DNA from 2 places in the Oscillibacter sp. KLE 1745 genome. Region 1 is predicted to be linked to the other one. Evidence: riboswitches for the same ligand, from Rfam matches in the RefSeq annotation. Region 1 holds a riboswitch; the other holds the start of a gene.
The links. A riboswitch is a leader RNA that binds a small molecule or an ion and turns the genes downstream of it on or off. The one in region 1 is predicted to bind thiamine pyrophosphate.
Positions count from the first base shown of each region.

Region 2: another riboswitch for thiamine pyrophosphate. It lies ahead of tenA (thiaminase II); the one in region 1 lies ahead of thiE (thiamine phosphate synthase).

Region 1 is NZ_KI271741.1:56,616-67,295, forward strand. Features, by position in the region: gene HMPREF1546_RS11860 (HlyD family efflux transporter periplasmic adaptor subunit) at 1-132, opposite strand, end outside; gene thiD (bifunctional hydroxymethylpyrimidine kinase/phosphomethylpyrimidine kinase) at 412-1,221, opposite strand; gene HMPREF1546_RS11870 (HAD family phosphatase) at 1,334-1,972, opposite strand; gene thiE (thiamine phosphate synthase) at 1,969-2,610, opposite strand; TPP riboswitch at 2,669-2,776, opposite strand; TPP riboswitch at 2,887-2,989, shown strand; gene thiW (energy coupling factor transporter S component ThiW) at 3,298-3,813, shown strand; gene thiM (hydroxyethylthiazole kinase) at 3,838-4,632, shown strand; gene HMPREF1546_RS11890 (HAD family phosphatase) at 4,693-5,352, opposite strand; gene thpR (RNA 2',3'-cyclic phosphodiesterase) at 5,446-5,946, shown strand; gene metG (methionine--tRNA ligase) at 6,286-8,265, opposite strand; gene HMPREF1546_RS11905 (exodeoxyribonuclease III) at 8,476-9,231, shown strand; gene gpr (GPR endopeptidase) at 9,398-10,294, opposite strand; gene rpsT (30S ribosomal protein S20) at 10,488-10,680, shown strand, end outside.
Region 2 is NZ_KI271762.1:606-11,285, forward strand. Features, by position in the region: gene HMPREF1546_RS15030 (M23 family metallopeptidase) at 1-879, opposite strand, end outside; gene HMPREF1546_RS15035 (M20/M25/M40 family metallo-hydrolase) at 1,029-2,210, opposite strand; gene HMPREF1546_RS15040 (ABC transporter substrate-binding protein) at 2,221-3,234, opposite strand; gene HMPREF1546_RS15045 (ABC transporter permease) at 3,299-4,054, opposite strand; gene HMPREF1546_RS15050 (ABC transporter ATP-binding protein) at 4,051-4,806, opposite strand; gene tenA (thiaminase II) at 4,809-5,468, opposite strand; TPP riboswitch at 5,582-5,688, opposite strand; gene HMPREF1546_RS15060 (carbohydrate kinase) at 5,752-6,684, opposite strand; gene HMPREF1546_RS15065 (ROK family protein) at 6,841-7,989, opposite strand; gene HMPREF1546_RS15070 (heparan-alpha-glucosaminide N-acetyltransferase) at 8,151-8,933, opposite strand; gene HMPREF1546_RS15075 (AraC family transcriptional regulator) at 8,990-9,973, opposite strand; gene HMPREF1546_RS15080 (helix-turn-helix transcriptional regulator) at 9,993-10,355, opposite strand; gene HMPREF1546_RS15085 (cation transporter) at 10,577-10,680, shown strand, end outside.

The DNA.
Region 1 (10,680 bases):
TTTCCGCCCCTTCCACAGCTTTTTCCAGCTGCTGCGGAGACGGCCCCCTTTGGGAGAGGAATCTGCTACGACGGGCTCCCGCTCCCCCACGGAGATTCCTTCCGTCTCCCGCTCCAGTCCTTTTTCGCTCATACCGTGCCAATCCTTTCCGTACCTCCCCCTCCGGGAAGGGTTCTGGTCCAAAGGTATCATGGAAAGCTAAAATCAACCTGAAAAAACACTTTAAAAAATTTTGTTTTTATCATTTTTTTAGTATATTCAGCTCGTTTTAAACCTTAAAAATACCTGAAATCATTTTGTTCAGTCTGGTGATTCCAAATAGATCCCGCCATCGGAACCGCCGTTTTTCTGCGCAAAAACAACAGGAGGACAGCGGATAAAACCGCTGTCCCCCTGTTGTCTGCAAACTGGTCAATCTGCCTTTTCCGTACAGTAGATGCTCTTCAGGTCGAACATGTGATTCATGGGGCCGGAACCGCGTCCCAAGTCCAGCATGGCCCCCAGAGCGCCGGAGATGTAAGCCTTGGCCCGCTCCACCGCCGTGTCCAGGTCAAAGCCCTTCGCCAGATTGGAGGCGATGGCGCTGGACAGGGTGCAGCCGGTGCCGTGGGTGTTGGGGTTGTTGATCCGCTTTCCGTGGAACCACTTGCCGCTGCCGCAGCGCCACAGCAGGTCATCGGCGTCGTTGATCTGGTGGCCGCCCTTGCACAGCACGGCGCAGCCGTACTGCTCACTGATGGCCCGGGCCGCCGCCTCCATGTCTGCGGCGCTGCGGATCGTCATGCCGGAGAGGATCTCCGCCTCAGGGATGTTGGGGGTCAGTACCGTGGCCAGGGGCAGCAGGAGCTCCTTCAGGGCGGAGACCGCGTCCTCCGTGATGAGCCGGTCCCCGGAGGTGGCCACCATCACCGGGTCCACCACCAGATTTTTGGCCCCATACTCCTTCAGCTTGGCCGCGATCACCCGGATCAGCGGAATGCTGGAGACCATGCCGGTCTTCACCGCGTCGGGGAAGATATCTGTGAACACGCAGTCCAGCTCCTCCGCCAGAAAGTCCGGCGTACACTCCACGATGCTCTTGACGCCGGTAGTGTTCTGGGCCACCAGAGCCGTCACCGCACAGGTGGCGAACACGCCGTTGGCGGTCATGGTCTTGATATCTGCCTGGATACCGGCGCCTCCGCTGGGATCGGTCCCAGCGATCGTCAATGCTGTCTTCATATCGATACTTCCTTTCCTGATGCTTCTTTGCATTGAAGTTTTATCAAGCGGCGGAAGGTGGTGCCCCCGATCCGCCGCTGGAAGCGGCCCGCTGGCCGCGGTTCCCCGTCTCTTACGGGACCCAGTCGCCCAGGTCCCGCACGTACCAATCCGCCAGGGCTTTCAGCGCGGCCTGATCCTCTTCGGCAGAGGCGTCCCAGACGCCGCAGACCCGGAAGCCTGCCTCGTGGGCGGTCCTGGCAGCGTGAAGGGCATCCTCAAACACCACCGTCTCCGCCGGAGCGGTCCCCAGACGGCGGGCGGCCTCCAGATAGATGTCCGGCCGGGTCTTGCCGCCGTACTGGACACAGCTGACGGCGAAGCGGAAGTGCGGCCACAGTCCCAGCCGTTCCATGGCGGAGCGGGCCTGGAACGCCTCGCTGGCGGTGGCGATGCAGCAGGAGATGCCGGAATCCGCCAGCCGGGCCAGCAGCCGGGCCGCCCCGGGCTTCATGGGCACCCGGGACCGGTACTCCTCCGTCACCAGATCGTTGAGGGTGTCCATCAGCTCCTCCGGCGTGGTGGAGAGGGAGAAGCGGCTTCGCAGGTACTCCGCCGCCTCCCGGCGGCCCATCTCCTTCAGGTCCCGGGCCAGATCCTCCGGCGGGTCACCGCCGTACCGGCGCACCAGATCCACCGGGGCCTTCTGCCAGATGTACATGGAGTCCGTCAGGGTCCCGTCCAGGTCAAAGATGGCGCCCCGGATGTTCATCGGGCGATCTCCTCCGAGAGCCGCAGCAGCTCCTCCGCCGCCGCCTTCACGTCGGCTTGCGCGAACAGGGCGGAGACCACCGCCACGCCGTCCAGACCGCAGTTCTTCAACTCCAGAATATTGTCATGGCTGATGCCGCCGATGGCCACCACCGGGATGTCCACCGCCGCTGTGATGGCCCGGATGGTCTCCCGGGAGATGGGCTTGGCGTCCGTCTTGGTGCCGGTGACGAAAGCCGCGCCCACGCCCAGGTAGTCCGCCCCCGCCGCCTGGGCGGCCAGGGCCTCTTCCACGGAGTGGGCGGAAACGCCGATCAGCTTGTCCGGCCCCAGCAGCTCCCTAGCCCGGCCCGCCTCCAGATCCTCCTGGCCCACATGAACGCCGTCCGCCCCGGTCTGGGCGGCGATCTCCACATTGTCGTTGATGATGCTGACAGCGCCCTTTTCCCGGCACAGGGCCACGAACCGCTCCGCCTCCGCCAGGAAATCCGCCTGTCCCATGTGCTTTTCCCGCAGCTGGACGATGCCCGCCCCGCCGTCGACGGCTGCCGCCACCTGACGGAGCAGGCCCTCCGCGTCATGAGTCCAGGCCCGGTCCGTCACGGCATACAGCCGCAGCCGCTTGGGGTCGATCTTCATATCACTCCATCCTCTCTGTCAAAAAAACCGCGGACATACCAAGAGCGGTCGTCCGCGGCTGTGCGCCTCATGATTTCCCTACGTTGGCATGATCCACATCAGGTAAAGGGTCAAGACCTGGCTGGCCTCCTCTCAGCCCGCGCCAGCGGGCTCCCCATTTTCTCGCCTCTCATCATACGCCTTTTTCCCGGGAAATGCAAGCAAAACCGCCTGCTGGGCAAATCTTTACACAAGATACTGCTTGACAAATTCCCGCGGGCGGTGTCATAATAAATGCGACAAAAACAGGGGAGCCCTCACGGGCTGAGAGGAAGCGGACCGCTTCGACCCTTTACCTGATGTGGGTAATGCCACCGTAGGAAGTTATGTATGAGCATCCGGCACGGCGGGCACCCTCTCAGGCGCCCGCTGTTTTTTACTTTGAGACGGAAGGGATGTGCATCGGCGAAAACAACATCCGGCACCCCGGGGACCACCGGGAGCGGGCTGAGGGGGAGCGCCCTGGGCCCGGGCCGGCAAAGCAGCGATGGGAAGCCGTGTTCCGGCGTGAGAGGAGGCCAGAAAGCCTCGACCGATTTTCCACAGCAGGCGGATGCCCGCCTGCCGACCTTGCATGGCAAGGGGAAAACGCTGTTTCGCACGCTGTTTTCTCCCTGCAAATTCTGATGGATCAAAGGAGCGATCTCTATGAAAACCAATTCCAAGAAGCTGGCCCTGGCAGGCGTGCTGTGCGCCGTGGCCGTGGTGGGCAGTATGCTTCAGTTTCCCGTATTCGGCAGCCAGTGCGCGCCAGTGCAGCACATGGTGAATGTCATCTGCGCTGTGTTCCTGGGCCCGGGCTACGGCGTGGCCGTGGCCTTCCTGGCCAGCCTGCTGCGCAACATCTTCGGCTTAGGCAGCCTCCTGGCCTTCCCAGGCAGCATGTGCGGCGCCCTGCTGTGCGGCCTGGTCTACTGGAAGACCAGGAATCTGCCCGCGACCCTAGCGGGCGAGGTGTTCGGCACCGGCATCATCGGCGGCCTGCTGTCCTATCCTGTGGCGGTGGCCTTTATGGGCGTAGTGGCCGGCTCCATCGCCTTTTACGCCTATGTGGTGCCCTTCCTGGTCTCCACCGTGGGCGGCTCCATTCTGGCCGGCATCCTGGTATTCACCCTCCAGAAGAGCGGCGCCCTCAAATCCATGCGGGCCGCATTGGAGCATTGATCCCAACTGAGAAAGGGTCCTTCCATGCTTGATTTCACCCGTCTGGACAAAGTCCGCCGCCAGCGGCCCCTGATCCACTGCGTCAGCAATATCGTCACCGCCAACGACTGCGCCAATCTGGCCCTGGCCGTTGGCGCCAGCCCCATGATGGCCCAGGCACCGGAAGAGATGGAAGCCATCTCCGCCGTCAGCGACGCCACGGTGCTGAACACCGGCACCCCGGATGCGGAGAAATTCCGGGCCTGCCGGATCTGCGCCGTCTCCGCCCGTCATCCGGTGGTGCTGGACCCGGTAGGGGTGGGCGCAAGTCCCTGGCGGCTGGGACAGGTCCGGGCGCTGCTGGACCTGTTCACCCCGTCCATCCTGCGAGTGAATCTGGGGGAGGCCCGGGCCCTGCTGGGGTCGGATGGGCAGGAACAAGGGGTGGACAGCCCGCTGCCCGCCAGCCGGGAAGCCCGGAGGGACACCGCCATGGACCTGGCCCGGCGCCGCGGAACGGCGGTGCTGCTCTCCGGTCCGGAGGATCTCATCACCGATGGGGCGCGGGTCTGGTGCGTCACCGGCGGCAGCGGCCGGATGTCTCTCGTCACCGGCACGGGCTGTATGCTGTCGGTGCTGTGCGGTGTGTTCGCCGCCGTGGAGCCGGACGCCGCCGCGGCGGCTGCCCTGGCCTCCGCCTTCTGGAAGATCTGCGCCCGCCGGGCGGAGCACCTGGCCGCAGACCGGGGCAGCGGCAGTTTCCGCACGGCGCTGCTGGACGCCGCCAATACGCTGACGGCATCTGACGCCGCCCGCGAGGCGGAGATCCTGACTCTCTGACAAAGAAGCCCGCCCGGTCCTGACGGACCGGACGGGCCTTCTGTTTTGCGAGGCAGGCGATCACTCCAGCTCCCGGGTCTCAAACATCTCCTCAAAGGAACGGATATAGTAGTCCGCCAGCCCGCGGATCTCCTCCTGGTGTGCCTCCTCGGACGCGTCGTACACCGCCGCCACCCGGAACCCGGCGGCCTTGGCGGTCTGGATGGCGTGGAAGGCGTCCTCAAACACCACCGTGTCCTTCTTGTTGGACTGAAGGCGGCGCATGGCCCGCTCGTAGATCTCGGCGCTCTCCTTTTTGCCGACCCCCACCTCCGCCACAGTGATAAGTCCCCGGAAGTAGTGGTCGATCCCTGCATGGCGGAGGGCTGCTTCCGCCAGAGGGCGGTCCGTGGCAGTGGCCACATACATCCACACGCCCTCCATCTTCAGAAGGGACAGAAACTTGTCCACGCCGGGCTTTGCCTGGACCTCATGCTGATAGAAATCCGCGACCCGGTCCACTACCCGGCCGATCAGCTCCTCCTCCGTCTGGGGGAGGTGGTAGTGCTCCTTGCAGTAGGCGATCCCGTGCCGGAGGGAGAGGGTCTTCAGCATCTCGTCGGTCTCCGGCTCGGGCTCGATGCCAAGGCCCCGCAGGACGCTGGTGCCCAGGTCCCGCCAGATAGGCATGGAGTCCAGCAGGGTGCCGTCCATATCAAAAATCGCGCTTTGCAGTCTCATGGGAACTCCTTTCGTCTGTTGCCGATGGTCCCTATTGTACCACCGGAGCAGGCAAAAGCGCAATGAAAACCCCGTGAAAAGGAGGAAAAATTCATGCGTCTCTTTCTGGCCATCCAGCTGTCCCCCGCGGTGCGGGAAGCACTGCTGACCGCTCAGGACGCCCTGCGCCGCCAGGGCAGGGGCTCTTTCCCGCCGCCGGAGAACCTGCACCTGACCCTGGCCTTCCTGGGGGAGGCAGAGGACCCGACCAGGGCCCGGGCCGCCCTGTCGGAGGTATCCTGCCGACCTTTCTCCCTGGCGGTGGGCGGCCCGCCGGGGCACTTCGGCGACCTGTTGTGGGCCGGTGTTCGAGCAGATCCGGCCCTGGAGGAGCTGGCCGTGTCCCTGCAGGCGGACCTTCGCTCCCAGGGCTTCTGCCAGGAGGACCGCCCCTGGCTGCCCCACATCACCCTGGTCCGCCGCTGGCGGGGCGAGGCCCCGCAGGTGACCGTCCCCCACGCCAGCATGGTGGTCCGGCAGATCTCCCTCCTGCGGTCAGACCAGATTGACGGCAAACGGATCTACACAGAACTCTCCCACAAATCCCTGCGTTAAAAAACAGCCGGCACCGCTTGGTGCCGGCTGTTTTTACAAAGGAAAGGGGATCTAGGGGAAAACCGTTGGTTTTCCCCAGTTCGTTCGCCGTTGGCGAACGAAGAAATTTCAATCATTTTCGGCAGGACATGCGCCTGCCGAAAATCCCTTGACCCGTGCGCCCTGGGCGCACACACCAGTCCGCAGACTGGTGGTGGGGGAGGTCGAGGGGAAACAGCCGAAATGCCGCCAGCGGCGGAAAAAGTGAGGCTGTTTCGAGGCAGCGGCGCGATTGGCGGCCCGAACAGGGCCGGGAATTGCAATGCCGCAACGGTGTCAGCCTGCTCCCCCTCGAAGCCCTCAGCACAGCTTCGCGCCCGCCGGGATGGAATCATCCACCATGATGAGGTGCAGGCACTCCTCACCGTGCTCGGTGTGGACGGCGGAGATCAGCATGCCGTTGCTCTCCAGGCCCATCATCTTCCGGGGCGGCAGGTTCACAATGGCGATCAGGGTCTTGCCCACCAGATCCTCCGGCTCATACCACTTGTGGATGCCGGAGAGGATCTGCCGGTCCACACCGGTGCCGTCATCCAGAGTGAATCTCAGCAGCTTCTCACTCTTCTTCACGGCATCGCAGGCCTTCACCTTCACCGCCCGGAAATCGGACTTGCAGAAGGTGTCGAAATCCACCTTCTCCGTCAGCTGGGGCTCCACCTCGACGGCGGGCAGGGCGGCCTTTTTGGCCGCGGCCTCCGCGGCCTCCAGCTCCTCCAGGGCCTTGTCCATGTCCAGCCGGGGGAACAGGTTCTCGCCCTTGGTGACGGCAGCGGTCTCAGGCAGAGCGCCCCACTCCGCCGCGGCGTCCCAGGTCCGGCTCTCCGCGGGGGCGCCGATCTGGGCAAAGAGCTTTTCACAGCTCTCCGGCATGAAGGGCGTCAGCAGGATGCCGCAGATGCGGGTGGCCTCCAGCAGGTTGTACAGCACATGGGCCAGCCGCTTGCCGTTGGTCTCCATATCCTTTGCCAGGGCCCAGGGGGCGTTCTCGTCGATATACTTGTTGGCCCGCTGGATGACCTTGAAGATCTCGTCCAGAGCCTTGTGGGGGGCGAAGGTCTCCATGTCCTCTTCATAGACGCTCCGCAGGCCCTCCGCCAGTGTCCGCAGCTCCTGGTCAAAGGGCTGGGGCTCGGCGCAGGTCCGGCACTCGGCAGGCAGCGCTCCGCCAAAGTACTTGCCCACCATGGCGGTGGTGCGGGAGACCAGGTTGCCCAGGTCGTTGGCCAGGTCGGTGTTGATGGTCTGGATCAGCAGTTCGTTGGAGAAGTTGCCGTCGGAGCCGAAGGGGAACGTCCGCATCAGGAAGAACCGCAGGGCGTCCACGCCGAACTTCTCCGCCAGGATATACGGGTCCACCACGTTGCCCTTGGACTTGGACATCTTGCCGCCGTCCAGCAGCAGCCAGCCGTGGCCGAACACGTGCTTGGGCACCGGCTCGCCCAGGCTCATCAGCATGGCGGGCCAGATGATGGAGTGGAACCGGACGATCTCCTTGCCCACGATGTTGACGCCGGGCCACCAGCCCTTGTCGTAGTCGTGGTAGCAGTCGTTGTCATAGCCCAGGGCGGTGATATAGTTGCTGAGGGCGTCCACCCACACATAGACTACGTGCTTGGGATCGAAGTCCACCGGAATGCCCCAGGAGAAGCTGGTGCGGGAGACGCACAGATCCTCCAGGCCGGGGTCCAGGAAGTTCTTCACCATCTCGTGGACGCGGCTGCGGGGCTGGAGGAAGTCGGTGTTCTCCAGCAGATCCCGGACCTGGTCGGCGTACTTGCTCAGGCGGAAGAAGTAGGCCTCCTCCTCCGCGTCCTGCACCTCCCGGCCGCAGTCGGGGCACTTGCCGTCCACCAGCTGGCTCTCGGTCCAGAAGGACTCGCAGGGGGTGCAGTATTTGCCCTTGTAGGTGCCCTTGTAGATGTCGCCCTTGTCGTACATCTTCTTGAAAATCTTCTGGACGCTCTCCACATGGTAGTCGTCGGTGGTGCGGATGAACCGGTCGTTGGAGATGTTCATCAGCTTCCACAGGTCCTTCACGCCCCGGTCTCCCTCTACGATGTTGTCCACGAACTCCTTGGGAGTGACGCCGGCCTCCTTGGCCTTGGTCTCGATCTTCTGGCCGTGCTCGTCCGTGCCGGTGAGGAACATGACGTCCTCGCCCCGCAGGCGGTGATACCGGGCCAGCGTGTCCGTGGCCACCGTACAGTAGGTGTGGCCGATGTGGAGCTTGTCCGAGGGATAGTAGATGGGCGTTGTGATATAGAATTTTTTCTTTTCCATGGGATTCTCTCCTTTAAAACGGCAGCTCCGAATGGAAGAGCGCCGGTATTTGCCTGAATTATTATTATAGTTTGAAAATCCAAAAAATACAAGGGAAGATGCGAAAAACGGGCCGTCACACAAGCCGCCTCTCCTCGTGGGGATTGTATTTTTCGCAAAATTCCGATACAATAGGAACGCTGTATGATTTTCACAAGGGAGGATGCGCCCATGAAACTGGTATCCTGGAACGTTAACGGCCTGCGGGCCTGCCTGGGCAAGGGATTTCTGGACTTCTGTGCCGTGGCCGACGCGGACATCATCTGCCTGCAGGAGACGAAGATGCGCCCGGAGCAGGCAGAATTTGATCTGCCCGGCTATCACCGCTACTGGAACAGCGCCGACAAGGCGGGCTATTCCGGCACCGCAGTGTTCACCCGGCACCAGCCGCTCTCCGTGACCTATGACTTCGGTATCGATGAGCACCGCCACGAGGGGCGGGTCATCACGGCGGAGTACCCGGACTTCTACCTGGTGTGCTGCTACACTCCAAACTCCAAGGATCAGTTGGCCCGGCTGGACTACCGCATGGCCTGGGAGGACGACATCCGGGACTACCTGCTGGATCTGGACGCCAAAAAGCCTGTGGTGTACTGCGGGGACCTGAACGTGGCCCACCAGGAGATCGATATCAAAAATCCCGGTCCCAACCGCCGCAACCCCGGCTTTACCGACGAGGAGCGGGAGAAGATGACGAAGCTCCTCTCCAGCGGCTTTGTGGACACGTTCCGGTATCTGTACCCGGACAAGACCGGGGCCTACTCCTGGTGGAGCTACCGCTTCAATGCCCGGAAGAACAACGCCGGGTGGCGGATCGACTACTTCATCGTGTCGGAGCGGCTGAAGGACAAAATCCGGAACGCCGATATTTGGAGCGAGGTGCTGGGCAGCGACCACTGCCCGGTGGTACTGGATCTGGATGTATAAACTTCATGCGCGTTCGATGCGCCACGAACATCGGCAAATCCTGCACATGAAGTCTTTTTGCATCATTTCCGGCTGCCCTGAAGAGTGCGGGGAAACGGCACATTTCAAAGGTTTGTGATGCTTTGCATCGGAAAACAGGACCGGACCTGCTGGGTCCGGTCCTGTTTCAGCTCAACAGGGCGTTCATCTCCTCGATCTCCAGATCCTGGAGGGCCCAGTTGATGCCGTAGCCCACCACCTTGCTCAGATCCCGCACCTGCTGGTCGATGTCCCGCGTAGTGACCATGAAGGCATCATGCTCCCCGCGCAGCCGTTCCTCATCCACCTTTTCCACGCCGGACTCCTCCAGAATGTCCGCCGCCAGGGTGGCGGAGTCCACCACCGTGGGCACGCCGATGGCGAACACCGGCACCCCCAGCGTCTCCCGGTTCAGCGCCGCCCGGTGGTTGCCCACGCCGGAGCCGGGGATGATCCCCGTGTCGCTGAGCTGCACCGTGGCGCACACCCGCCCGCACCGGCGGGAGGCCAGGGCGTCGATGGCCAGGACCATGGCGGGCTGGACTTCCGCCACCAGACCCCGCACCGCCTCCGCGGACTCCACGCCGGTGGTGCCCAGCACGCCGGTGCGGAAGGCCGACACCGGCCGGAACCCGGCAAACTGCTTCGGCATGGCGGAGAGCAGGTGCCGGGTGATCAGCACGCTGTCCAATGCCAGGGGGCCAACGGCGTCCGGCGTCATGGCTGCGTTGCCCAGGCCCACCACCAGGGCGGAGCCCTCCACCGGCAGCAGGGCCTTCAGCTCCGTGCCCACGGCCCGGACCGCCCGCTCGAAAAAGTCCGCCTTCCGCTGCCAGAAGGTGGTGAGGTCAATGGTGAAATAGCTGCCCTGGGGCTTGCCCAGGGCCTCCTCGCCCCGGTGGTCCAGGATGTCCACCCGGGTGACTGGGTATCCCTCCAGCTTGCTCTTGGTCGCCTTCACCCCCATGAGGCGGGTGGTCCGCTCCGCGGACTCCTGCCAGAGCTCCCGGGCCTCCAGGGCCAGGTCGGTACGTTTTATGAACAATGCGAACCGCCTCCCAAACACAAAATCTAGTGGTCTGCTCACTAGGTTTTGCGGTAGGCGGCACGATATACAATTTTAGCCCGAAAAATATAAAAAAAGGCTTGCTTTTTGCGCCGTTCCCTGTTAAAATATCATTCTGCATGGTGGGAACTGGTTCCCACAGTCAAATTTTCTGCCTAAGGAGGTGTTTGGTTTGCCGAATATCAAGTCTGCCAAGAAGCGCGTTCTGATCGCCGAAGTGCGCAACGCCCGCAACAAGGCCGCGAAGTCCGAACTGAAGACCGCCATCAAGAAGTTCGAGGCTGCTGCCGCAGAAGGCAATCGCACCGAGGCCGATGGCGCGTACAAGGTTGCAGTGAAGAAAGTCGATCAGGCTGTTGCCAAGG
Region 2 (10,680 bases), on a different contig from region 1:
CCCCTCGTGGGCAACGGTGATGTACTTGCCGTAGCTGCTGCTCTCCCCCACGGCGGTGACGGTACCGTCGGCAAAGCAGCCGATCTCCGTCCCGGCGGCGGCGCCGATGTCAATACCATAGTGGAACCGCTCCTCTCCCTCCACCGGGTGCTCCCGGTAGCCGAAATCAGAGGTGAGGGTGCCCATCACCGGGGTGCAGTAATCAAAGCCCAGCAGGGCCTGTTCCAGGCACACGTTGTCCGGCAGGTTCTGGTCGGAGTAGAGGACGTAGGCCAGGGTAGACGCCTCCGCCGCGCCCTGGGATGCGGTTTCCGCAGTCTCCGCTGTCTGATCGGCCTCTGCTGTCTGCGCGGTCTCTGCCGTCTGGGATGCTGCTGCGGGCAGATCCAGCCAGCCGTCGCTGCTGCCGGTCCCGGTCCGGAAGGCCCGCAGGGGCGCGATGGCCGCAGGAAGCTGGAGAGACACCGCCTCTCCCCCTGCCGGGGCTGACACCTCCACGGCGGAATCCTCCTGAGGGTCGAACACCGCCTGATACATATCCTGAAGGGCTACGTCCACATCCGCTTCGCCGCTCACGGCCCGCCCCACAGCGGAGAACACGGCCTGCACATCGATGTTCTGTTCCAGCATTCCGGTGAGCTTGGCATTCACCTGGGCCATGCGTCCCGGCAGCAGGAGCTTCACCGCCACCAGCAGCACAAAGATGCTGCCGCAGGCCACTAGCTGGATCAGATGCCGCCGCTCTCCCGGAGTCAGAGTTTCCCGTTTTCCCCGCTGGACCCTGTGCGGCGCAGCCGGGGTACTCCGCCGCCGCCTTTCCGCCGCCCGATGCTGGGACGAGACGGTGCCGATCCGCCGCCCAACGTGCCGTGCCGCCATGACGCTCCCTCCCCTGTCGGAATCTATTCCAAACTCTATGCGCCGACCGGGCGGGATATGCGTCTTTGGGAATCGTCTGCCCCCGCCGAAAAAGAGACCGGGAAGGGGCTCCCTTCCCAGTCTCTTGCACTTGCCCGCTTTGCGGGGCGTTATCCCAGCAGGCCCAGCATCGCCGCACACAGGGCCGTCCTGTCCCGGATGGAGGGGATGCGCACCCGCTCTTCCGTGGTGTGGATCTGTTCTGCGATGGCGGAGAGGGCGTCCACCGTGGGGACGCCGTAAGTGGAGAGATAGGCCCCGTCGGTGGCGGCGGGGTCCGCGATCTCCTCCGGCTCCCAACCCAGCAGCTCCGCCGCCTCTGCCGCCCGGAGATAGGCGCTGTGATTGGCGGCGTTCCGCTCCATGGCGGGGAACAGCGTCCGGTAGGTGACCTGCACCTGGCAGCCCTCCACCGTCACCTGGTCCGCCATGCTGTCCAGCCTGGCCTGGATCACCGGGAAGTCCGCGTTTTCCGGAATCCCGGCCACGCAGAACTCCCCCCGGGCCTCTCCGGCCACCACGCCGTTGGGCCGTCCGCCGGAGATGGGCGCCACATTGTAGTAGATGCCCTTCTCATAGTCGTTGAAGCTGTATAGCCGGATGATCTGGTGAGCCAGCTCCAGCACGGCGCTGCGGCCCTCCAGATACGCCTTGCCCGCATGGGCCTCCCGCCCCGCCACGTCGACGGTTCCCAGAATCACCCCCCGGCGGGATGTGACAAACCGGGGACGTCCGTCCCGCTCCCGGCCGCCCTCGAACACCAGGGCCAGAGTCGCGTCCTGCGCCTCCCGGGCGTAGACCTTGCGGCCGGACCGGGAGCCGGTCTCCTCGTCACAGGTGAAAAGGTACGTCAGCTCCCAGGGGGGCAGCAGGCCCGCCTTTTTCAAAATCAGCGCCCCGAACAGGGAGATAAGGACGCCGCTCTTGCAGTCCCCGGCCCCCAGGCCGTGGGCCCACTCCCCTTCAATATGAAAGTGGTGCTTTTCCGCAAAGCCGGGGCCGAACACCGTGTCCAGGTGGGCGGCCAGCAGCACCTTTCCCCGGGGCTGTTCCGGCCGCACCCGGGCCACCAGATGGGTCCCCAGACCAGGCTCCGTCACCCGCTCTGTCCGGGCCCCCAGCTCGGAGAGCACCGGCTCCAGCAGCCCGGTCACGGCGGCGTTGCCCGCCTCATTGCCGGTGCCGCTGTCGATGGCGCAGATCTGTTCCAGCAGCGCCAGCTGGCGGGGCAGCATCTCCTCCGCCCCGGCCCGGACGATCCGGGCCAGTGTCTGTCTCTTGGCATCCTCCATCGGCCGTGCCTCACTCCGCCAGCAGGTCCACCATGACCTCCGCCGGATCGAAGGCGGCGTCGATCATGCCCACCTTCTGGAGCCAGTCGATGTTCTCCTGCCACACGGACACGTCCTGGGACAGGAAGGGCGCGTCGGCCGTCTCCATGATGGGCAGCAGCACATCAAAGCTTCGCCGTTCCACGGACTCCGTCAAGGGGAAGTTCTCCTCGTCCTGGTTGGCCAACAGGAGCCCCAATGCCTCCTCCGGGTCCGCCTGCATATCGGCAAAGCCCTTCTGACAGGCCCGCAGGAACCGAGTGTACTTGTCCCGGTTGGCCTCCAGCTGGTCCTCGCCGGTCACCAGCATCAGCGCGTAGTAGTTGGGTACGCCGTAGTCCATGACCTCCATGTAGTCCACGGCGAAGCCCTCCTCCTCCAGTGCAGGAACCTCGTGGTTGATGAAGCAGCCGAAGGTGGCGTCCACATTTCCGGTGGTCATGGCGCTCATCAGGTCAAAGCCCACGTCGATCAACTCCACGTCATCCAGCGTGGCGCCCACAGTCTCCAACATCTGGCCCACCGCCACCTCGCCGAAGCGGGTGCCGGAGTAGCCGATGGTCTTGCCGATCAGGTCCTCCGGGGTCTTGATGTTTTTCTCCGCCAGGGCACAGACGATGCTGATGGGCTGCTGGACCACAGCTCCCAGCACCTTCACCGGCACGTCCTCATTGGCCCTGGCGATGATGGTGTCCTCCTGATAGTAGAAGCCGATATCCGCCCGGCCCGCCGCCGTCATGGTCAGGGGATCGCTGGCGTTAGAGGGGAACAGGATATTCACCTGCAGGCCCTCCTCCGCAAAGTAGCCCTTCTCCTCCGCCTCGTAGAGGAAAGCATGGACGGCGTTGGGATACCAGTCCAGCACCACGTCGATGGTCTCCAGCTCTCCATCGTCCTGCCCGTCCGCCGTGTCCCCGCTTCCGCCGGAGGAGCAGCCGGTGAGCAGCAGAAGCGCCGTCAGCAACAGCGCAAGTTTCTGTTTCATCATCAATCTTCCTTTCTTTATAAACTGGATCCAGGTGATTCCTGCGGGGCCCGCCCCGCAGGTTTCAGGACTCTCCCCTCCAGCGGACGAACCGCTTTTCCAGCAGGTTCACAACGGCCACCGCCAGGATGGCCGCCGCGGACAGCAGCACAATAGGGGCGAACACCCCGGCGCCGTCCAACTGGGTCATCATGCGGCGGGAGAAGTAGCCCAGGCCGCTCTTGGCCCCCAACCACTCGCCGATGGCCGCGCCGATGATGCTCATGGGCACCGCCATCTTGACGGCGGAGAAGAAGTATGGCAGGGCGCAGGGCACCTTGATCTTCAAAAAGATGTCCTTCTTCGTGGCACCGTAAGTCTCCAGCAGCTCCGCCATCTCCGTCTTGGCGGAGCGGAGCCCGTCGTACACTGTGATGGTGATGGGGAAAAAGGTGATGAGCACTGTCACCAGCACCTTGCTCCAGATGCCGTAGCCGAACCACAGCACAAAGAGCGGTGCGATGGCGGTGGTGGGAATGGTCTGGGACACCACCACGATGGGATAGATCATCTTGCGGACCAGGTCGCTCTCGTCCATCACCACCGCCAGGGCCAGGCCCAGCACCAGAGAGATCCCCAGGCCGATGGCCGTCACCAGCATGGTGGCGGGCAGATGAACGGTGAAGAGGACATCCCGCAGCTCCCACAGCTTCGCCAGGATCTGGGTGGGAGACGGCAGGATATAGGCCGCGTCTAATCCCATGGCCCCCGCCTGCCAGAGAATCAACAGGGCGAAGAGAAAAATCATGGCAGGTAGATTTGCTTTACAGGTCTTTTTCATGGGGTCACCTGCTTTCGCAGAAGGTCGATGAGATGCTCCTTCAGCTCCACCATCTCCGGCAGTTTGAGGCAGGAGCGGTCCCGCGGGAAGGACGCGGGGACCGGAATCTCCGCCAGCTCCCGGATGGGGGTGCGCTCCACCACCAGCACGCTGGAGGAGAGGAACAGCGCCTCCTCCACGTCGTGGGTGATGAAGAGGATGGTCCTCTTGTGCCGCTGCCACTGGTCCAGCAGCCACTCCTGCATGGAGATCCGGGTGAGGAAGTCCAGGGCGGAGAAGGGCTCGTCCAGCAGCAGCAGGTCGCAGCCCGTCAGCATGGTGCGGGCAAAGGCCGCCCGCTGCCGCATCCCGCCAGAGAGCTCGTCTGGCATCTTGCTGCCGCAGCCGGCAAGTCCCACGTCGGCCAGCGCCGCCTCCGCCCGGTCCCGGCGCTCCGCACGGGTCAGCTCCCCCTGGATCTCCAAGGGCAGCGCCACATTTTCTCCCACGGTTCGCCAGGGGAACAGCAGGTCCTTCTGGGGCATATAGCCGCAGTAGTGCTTGCGTCCCACAATGGACTTCCCCTCCACCAGAATGGTCCCCGCCTTGGGCTTTAGCAGTCCGTTGGTCATGCGGAAGATGGTGCTCTTTCCGCAGCCGCTGATGCCGATGATGCAGTGGAAGGAGCCGGGTTCCACGGCAAAGCTCAGGTGGTCGATGATATCGAAGTCCTCGCTGGGGTACTGATAGGAGACGTTCTGAAATTCCAGCATGGTCATCGCTCCAGCGTCCAGGCCATCTCCCAGAAGCCCAGCTCATACCGGCTGCAGTTGACGAAGATCTCCTCCAGCCGCTGGTATTCCGCCTCCGTGCAGCTCTCCGCCAGGGTGTCCATCAGCTCCACCAGTGCGTCGTTGGTTTTCTGGTAGTCCTCCCCCGCGTAGCTGCGGATCCACTCGCCGTAGAAGGGGTGGTCCGCCGCGCCGGGGATGGCCGCCAAGCGCGTGCCGATCTCCGCATAGCTCCAGGAGCAGGAGAGGATGGCGGCGATGATCTCCGCCGGCCCGCCCGCGGCGGCACAGGAGAGCATGTAGTGGGTATAGGACAAATTGGAGAGGGCCGGCTGGACAGAAAACACCTGCTCCTCCGTGATGCCCAACCGAGCCATGTAGGCCCGGTGGACCTTCATCTCCCCGCCCAGAATCGCGTCCACATTGGCGGAGAAGGTCCGCATCAGGCCGGGGTCCCGGGCCTTCACTACACCGTAGGCGAACACCCGGGCGTAGTCGAACAGGTACAGATAGTCCTGCAGCAGGAACCACCGGAACTTCTCCAGGTCCAGGCTGCCGTCTCCAATCCCCCGGACAAAGGGATGGTCATGGCACTGCTCCCAGATGGGATGGGCGGCCTCGTACAGCCGCTGTGTCGTTCTCATTCGTATTCCTCCTATCCAATGGCCGGTCCGCCCCATGCAAAAAGGCGGGGTCCCCTTTGGGACACCCCGCCTTCGCTCCAATCCTATCTCTTCCGTGCGGAAGAGACTCCGCACGAATAGCTTGTGCTGCGTCCCTACGTTGGCATTACCCACATCAGGTCAGGTCGAGGGACCGGCCCCTCATCTCAGCCTCCTCGCGGAAGCTCCCTTGCACGTTTTATTGTAAAAGCCCGTCTTCTTTTTGTCAATAAATTTTTCCCGGTTTTCGGTAAAAATCCCGCATTTACACCAGATGCCGCTCGATCTCCTGCCGGGTGGGCAGGGAGGGGATCGCCCCTCTGCCCTGAACACAGAGCCATCCGCTGACGTTGCCGTACTCCAGCGCCTCCTGCACCAGCGGCTCCGTCAGCTGCTCCGCCTGGGTGACACCCCGGAATCGCATCTGAGACAGCATTCCGCCCCAGAAGGCGTCTCCGGCGCCGGTTGCATCCGCGCAGTAGGCCCGCCGACCCGGGACAGCGAGGCGCCGCCCCCGGAAATATCCTCTGGCACCCTGACCGCCCAGGGTCAGCACCACCAGCGTCAATCCGTACCGCTCCATAAGGGCGGGCAGCTCCGCCTCGCCCCCCAGCATATCGGCCTCCTCCTCCGAGATCTTCAGCAGATCCACGTCCGGCAGGATCTCCCGCACCTTTGCGGCGCAGGCCTCCTGACTGCCGTTCCACATCATGTCCCGGTAATTCACATCAAAGCTCACCAGCCTGCCCATCTCCCGACCCAGGTGCAGGGCCTTGGCCGTGGCCTCTGCCGCCGGGGAGGCGGAGAGAGAACACGACCCGGCGTGGACGATCACCGTGTCCCGGATGTCCGCCTCCCGTACGTCCTCCTCCCGAAGGAACATATCCGCCCCAGGCTTGCGGACAAAGGTGAAGCTCCGCTCCCCTTCCTCCGTCAGAGAGACAAACGCCATGGTGGTGACCGCCTCCCGGCAGGGCTCCCGCCGGATACAGCGCACCCTGTTTTCCCGGAGGGTGCCCAGCAGGTACCGCCCGAAGTCGTCATCCCCCACAGAGCAGCACATGGCCGCCTCCAACCCGTTCCGGGCGGCGGCGATGGCCACATTTGCAGGGGCGCCCCCGGCGTTTCGAATATAGCTTCCGGGCTCACTGCCCGGCAAAAAGTCAACTAGCATCTCGCCAACGCTGTAAAGGTCCACCAGTGGTCCTCCTTGTCTGAGGTGGTTTTGCAATCATTCGCATCGATTATTAAACCATTTCCAGCGTTCAATGTCAATCGTTTAGCTGATGTTTTTATAGGAGAAAAATGTACTTTTTGTGGGATTTCCGATATTGCGGCAAGCCGCCCCGGGAAATCACCCGTTTTGAAGAGGTAGCTCCCCCGAGAAGATCCGGGCGATCCCGCCGCAGGCCGCCCCCAGAAGCGCTCCCTCCCCCAGGAAGCGCGGCTTTCTCACCAGGACTCTGCCGCCCCCATCCGCTGGGCGCAGGCGGGCAATGGCGGATTCCAGATCCGCTACGTGCCGGTCGGTCCAGCAGAGTCCGTCGCCGCCCAGCAACACCAGTTCGCTGTTCAGCAGATTCAGGGCGCTGGCGATCCCTGCAGCCAGAAAGTCCACGGTCTCCCGGAACACCCGGTCTACTTCCCCGCTGCCGGTTATCCGGCAGAAATCGGCGTAGGAAGCCTCCAGTCCCGTTCGATGATACAGTTTTTTCAGCACCTCCGGCGAACGAACGTACAGCTCCAGGCAGCCACGGCCGCCGCACCGGCAGGGACGGCCACCGGCGCAGATGGTGACATGGCCCAGCCCCAGGGGCCGTCCTCCCCGGCCCCTGCACAGTTGCCCGCCGCTGAGGACCGCGCTGCCCACCCGGTCCCCCAGGCTGACAAACAGCACGTCCCGGCAGTTCCGGGCCCTGCCGAACAGGCTCTCCACCAGCAGAGCGCTCTGGCAGGTGTCCTCCAGGAATACCGGGAGGCCGTACCGCTCCCGGACTGCCGGACGCACGGATTCCGAGGGACACATCTGCTCCCCGCCGGGCCGCCAGGGCAGGTCCGCCGCCAAGCCGATGGCCCGTACACCAGCCGTCCCGGACAGCATCTTGTCCAACAGCCTGAGAGCGGTCTCCCGCCGCACCGCCTCCGGAGCGTCCTTCGGCAGGTCCGTGCCAGCCCGCCGGAATACCCGGAGGTCCAGCCCGCACAGAACACTCTCACAACGGCCCGGGAGGAACGCCACGCCCGCTGCCTTCGGCGCTTCGGGTGAGAGCCGGAGGCGCACGGGGTTCCGCCCCGGCTCCTCGCTGCACACCACCTCGCTCTCTCGCAGGACATCCCCGTCGATCATCTCACCCACGATATTGGAGATGGTCATTTTGCTCAAGCCCGTTCTCACCACCAGATCCCGCCGGGTCCGGCATGCGCCGGTGGCAACCATGCGCAGGACCAATCCGCGGTTGTCCCGCCGGTTGTCTCCGCTGTTTTTTCCCGCTTTCTCCAGCATGACCTGTCCTTTCCCGCGATGCCTGTCAAACCTCCCGTGCCGGAGTTGGCCTCCGGCATTCTTCATTTGTTTACTATATGACGCTCCCAGAGGCCCGTCAAGAAAAACCGCTCCCCCACCCGGAGGAGCGGTATAGGACATCATCTAAATTCTGTCCCATATCACCGTCCCAGCAGGGCAGCCCCGCCCAGCAGCACCCCATAGACTATCGGCTGGTGGAGCATATATACCGGCAGGGACTGCCTGCCCAAGGCACACAGGGGCGGACACCGGAGCGCGTCCGGATCCAGCCGCTCCATCGGCCCGGCCAGCAGGCGGCGGAGAAAATGCCCCGCCAGGAACAGGAACAGCCAGGGCAGCAGGGAGAAATAATCCGTGGAGAAAAAGTCCGGCGGCGGAAATCCTATGTACGCCGTCAGCAGATTACGGTAAAGTCCCTCCGGTACCGTTCCCAGCGTCCAGTCCTCAAATCCCAGCGTCCCCTGGTTCACGTTCCGCAGCAGGGTGAACAAGGCCGCGCTGGCGGCGAGGCCCACCCCCACAGGTACGTGCCGCAGCAGTTTTTCCAGTGGGACCATCAGCAACATGCAGGAGCCGATCAGCGTCAGCACGCCGAACCAGATCTGCTCCTCCGGCATGAAGAGCACCGTCACCAGCGTCACCACCCAGCCGCAGCCGAACACCGTCAGTCCCCTCCGGAGGGGCCGCCGCCCCAGGCTGAAGCAAAATCCGGAGAGGAGGATAAAGGTCCAGCAGATGCTCTGCTGCCAGATGTACGCGCCGGTGCCCCGGTACCAATCCCAGTCCGCGTGGAACAGATACACCAAGTCCCAGCAGGCGTGATAGGCGATCATGCTCACCAGCGTCAGGCCCCGCAGGGCATCCAGGGAGGCGATCCGCCTTCTGGGCCGGACCAGTGTCCGAGTCCCGCTGTCTGCTGCCATCTTCCGCTCCTCCTCTCCGGCGACCGGCGGAACCGGTCGTCTATCTCACTCCGGGGTCAGCCCCGGTGCTCCCGCCGGTACTCCGTGGGGAGCTGTCCCGTCACATCCTTGAATGCCCGGGTGAATTTCCCCTGGCTCTCGTAGCCCACGGCGGCCGCGATGGCGGCGATGCTCCCGCCGCTCTCCCGCAGCAGCTCCATGGCCCTGCGCACCCGGTACTCTTTCATATAGGTGGCGATGGGCAGGCCGTACACCGCCTTGAACACCTCCTTCAAGGTGGAGGTGTTCAGCAGATACCTGTGGGAGAGCTCCTCAATGGTGTACCGCCGGTCCAGGTGCTCGGTCAGCAATGCGTGGATCTCCTGGATACGCGCCGTCTGCTGGGAGCCGTACCGGGTCAGCTCCCGCCCGCCGGACTCCAGCCCCTCCAAATACAGCAGCAGCTCCTGGAGCTTCAGCCGGAGATAGGGCAGCCGCCGCATCTCCGGCTGCCGGTACAGGGGCCGGAAGATCTCCTCCAGCTCCGGTCCCGCCGGAAGGGCGAAGGTCCCGCCTCCGCAGAATTTTTCCGCCAGCCTCTCGGCCTGGAAGTCCGCCTCCGCCAAGATGGGGGGCGGCGACTCCGCCAGATGGGTCAAATCCACGCAGATCATCAGCCCCGCGTACATCTCCGCCGGGAAGTGCATCACAGAATCCGCGCAGCAGTCCGCACTGTGGAGGGACAGATCGCCCTCCCCCAGATAGACCGACATGCCGTCCCGCAGGTCCCAGCCCACCCGGCCCAGCCGGCAGTGGTTGATCTCCAGCGTGGACCGGGCCGCCTCGTGCCGGAAGGCGGCATAGGTGCCCAGGACCGTGTTGAAGGACGCCTCCACTCCCGGAAAGACCGGGTAGACCTCCATCCGTCCCCGTCCATCCGTCTCTCCCTGAAATGTCCCGGTGAACAAAACCCCAGGTTCGGCCGCAGAGCGCCCCACGATCTCCATAGTCCCCTGCGGCAGCTCCGCCAGAGCCATCCGCAGGCAATCCGCTTGCTTCATTCCGCCGCTCCTTCCCACCTCACGCCGAGGGGCAGGCAATCTCCACCATCGCCTCAATCATGTGGTGCAGCAGCTGGGCCCGCTCCGTCTCGGCAGCCTTATAGTAGACCTCTTTCCCGTCCCGCCGGCTGACGATCAGGCCGCCGGCCTTCAGCTGCTTCAGGTGGTGGGACACCGCCGGGGAGCTCATCTCCACCATGGAGGAGAGGTTGATGACGCACTCTTCACAGTGGCACAGCAGCCAAAAAATCCGGATGCGGCTGCCGTCCCCCAGCTGTTTGAAGATGTCAGCCACTGTCTGGAAATCGTCCACGCTGGGCATCTGTTCTAGCTCCCGCTCCATGGACTGTCCATGGTCGTGGGGCAGCTTCTTTTCTTCCATCGGTCGTCCCTCCTTCTGGTTTTGTATTCTACCACACCCCGCGCCATTCTGGAAGAGCGAAAATATGCCGCCCCGCATTGGCCCAATCGGAAGGAGTTTTTGCCCAATCGGAAGATTCTCTCCCTCCCCCGTTGACTTGGGGGGCCGCCCCGTGTATGATAAGACCATAGATTAAATAATTGCTTAATCGTTTTGCTCAATTGCTGAAGGGAGACTTTTATATGAAAAAAACCTATAAGATCGATGTGGACTGCGCCAATTGCGCCAACAAGATGGAGGAGGCCGCCCGGAAGACCGAAGGCGTCCAGAGCGCCACCGTGAACTT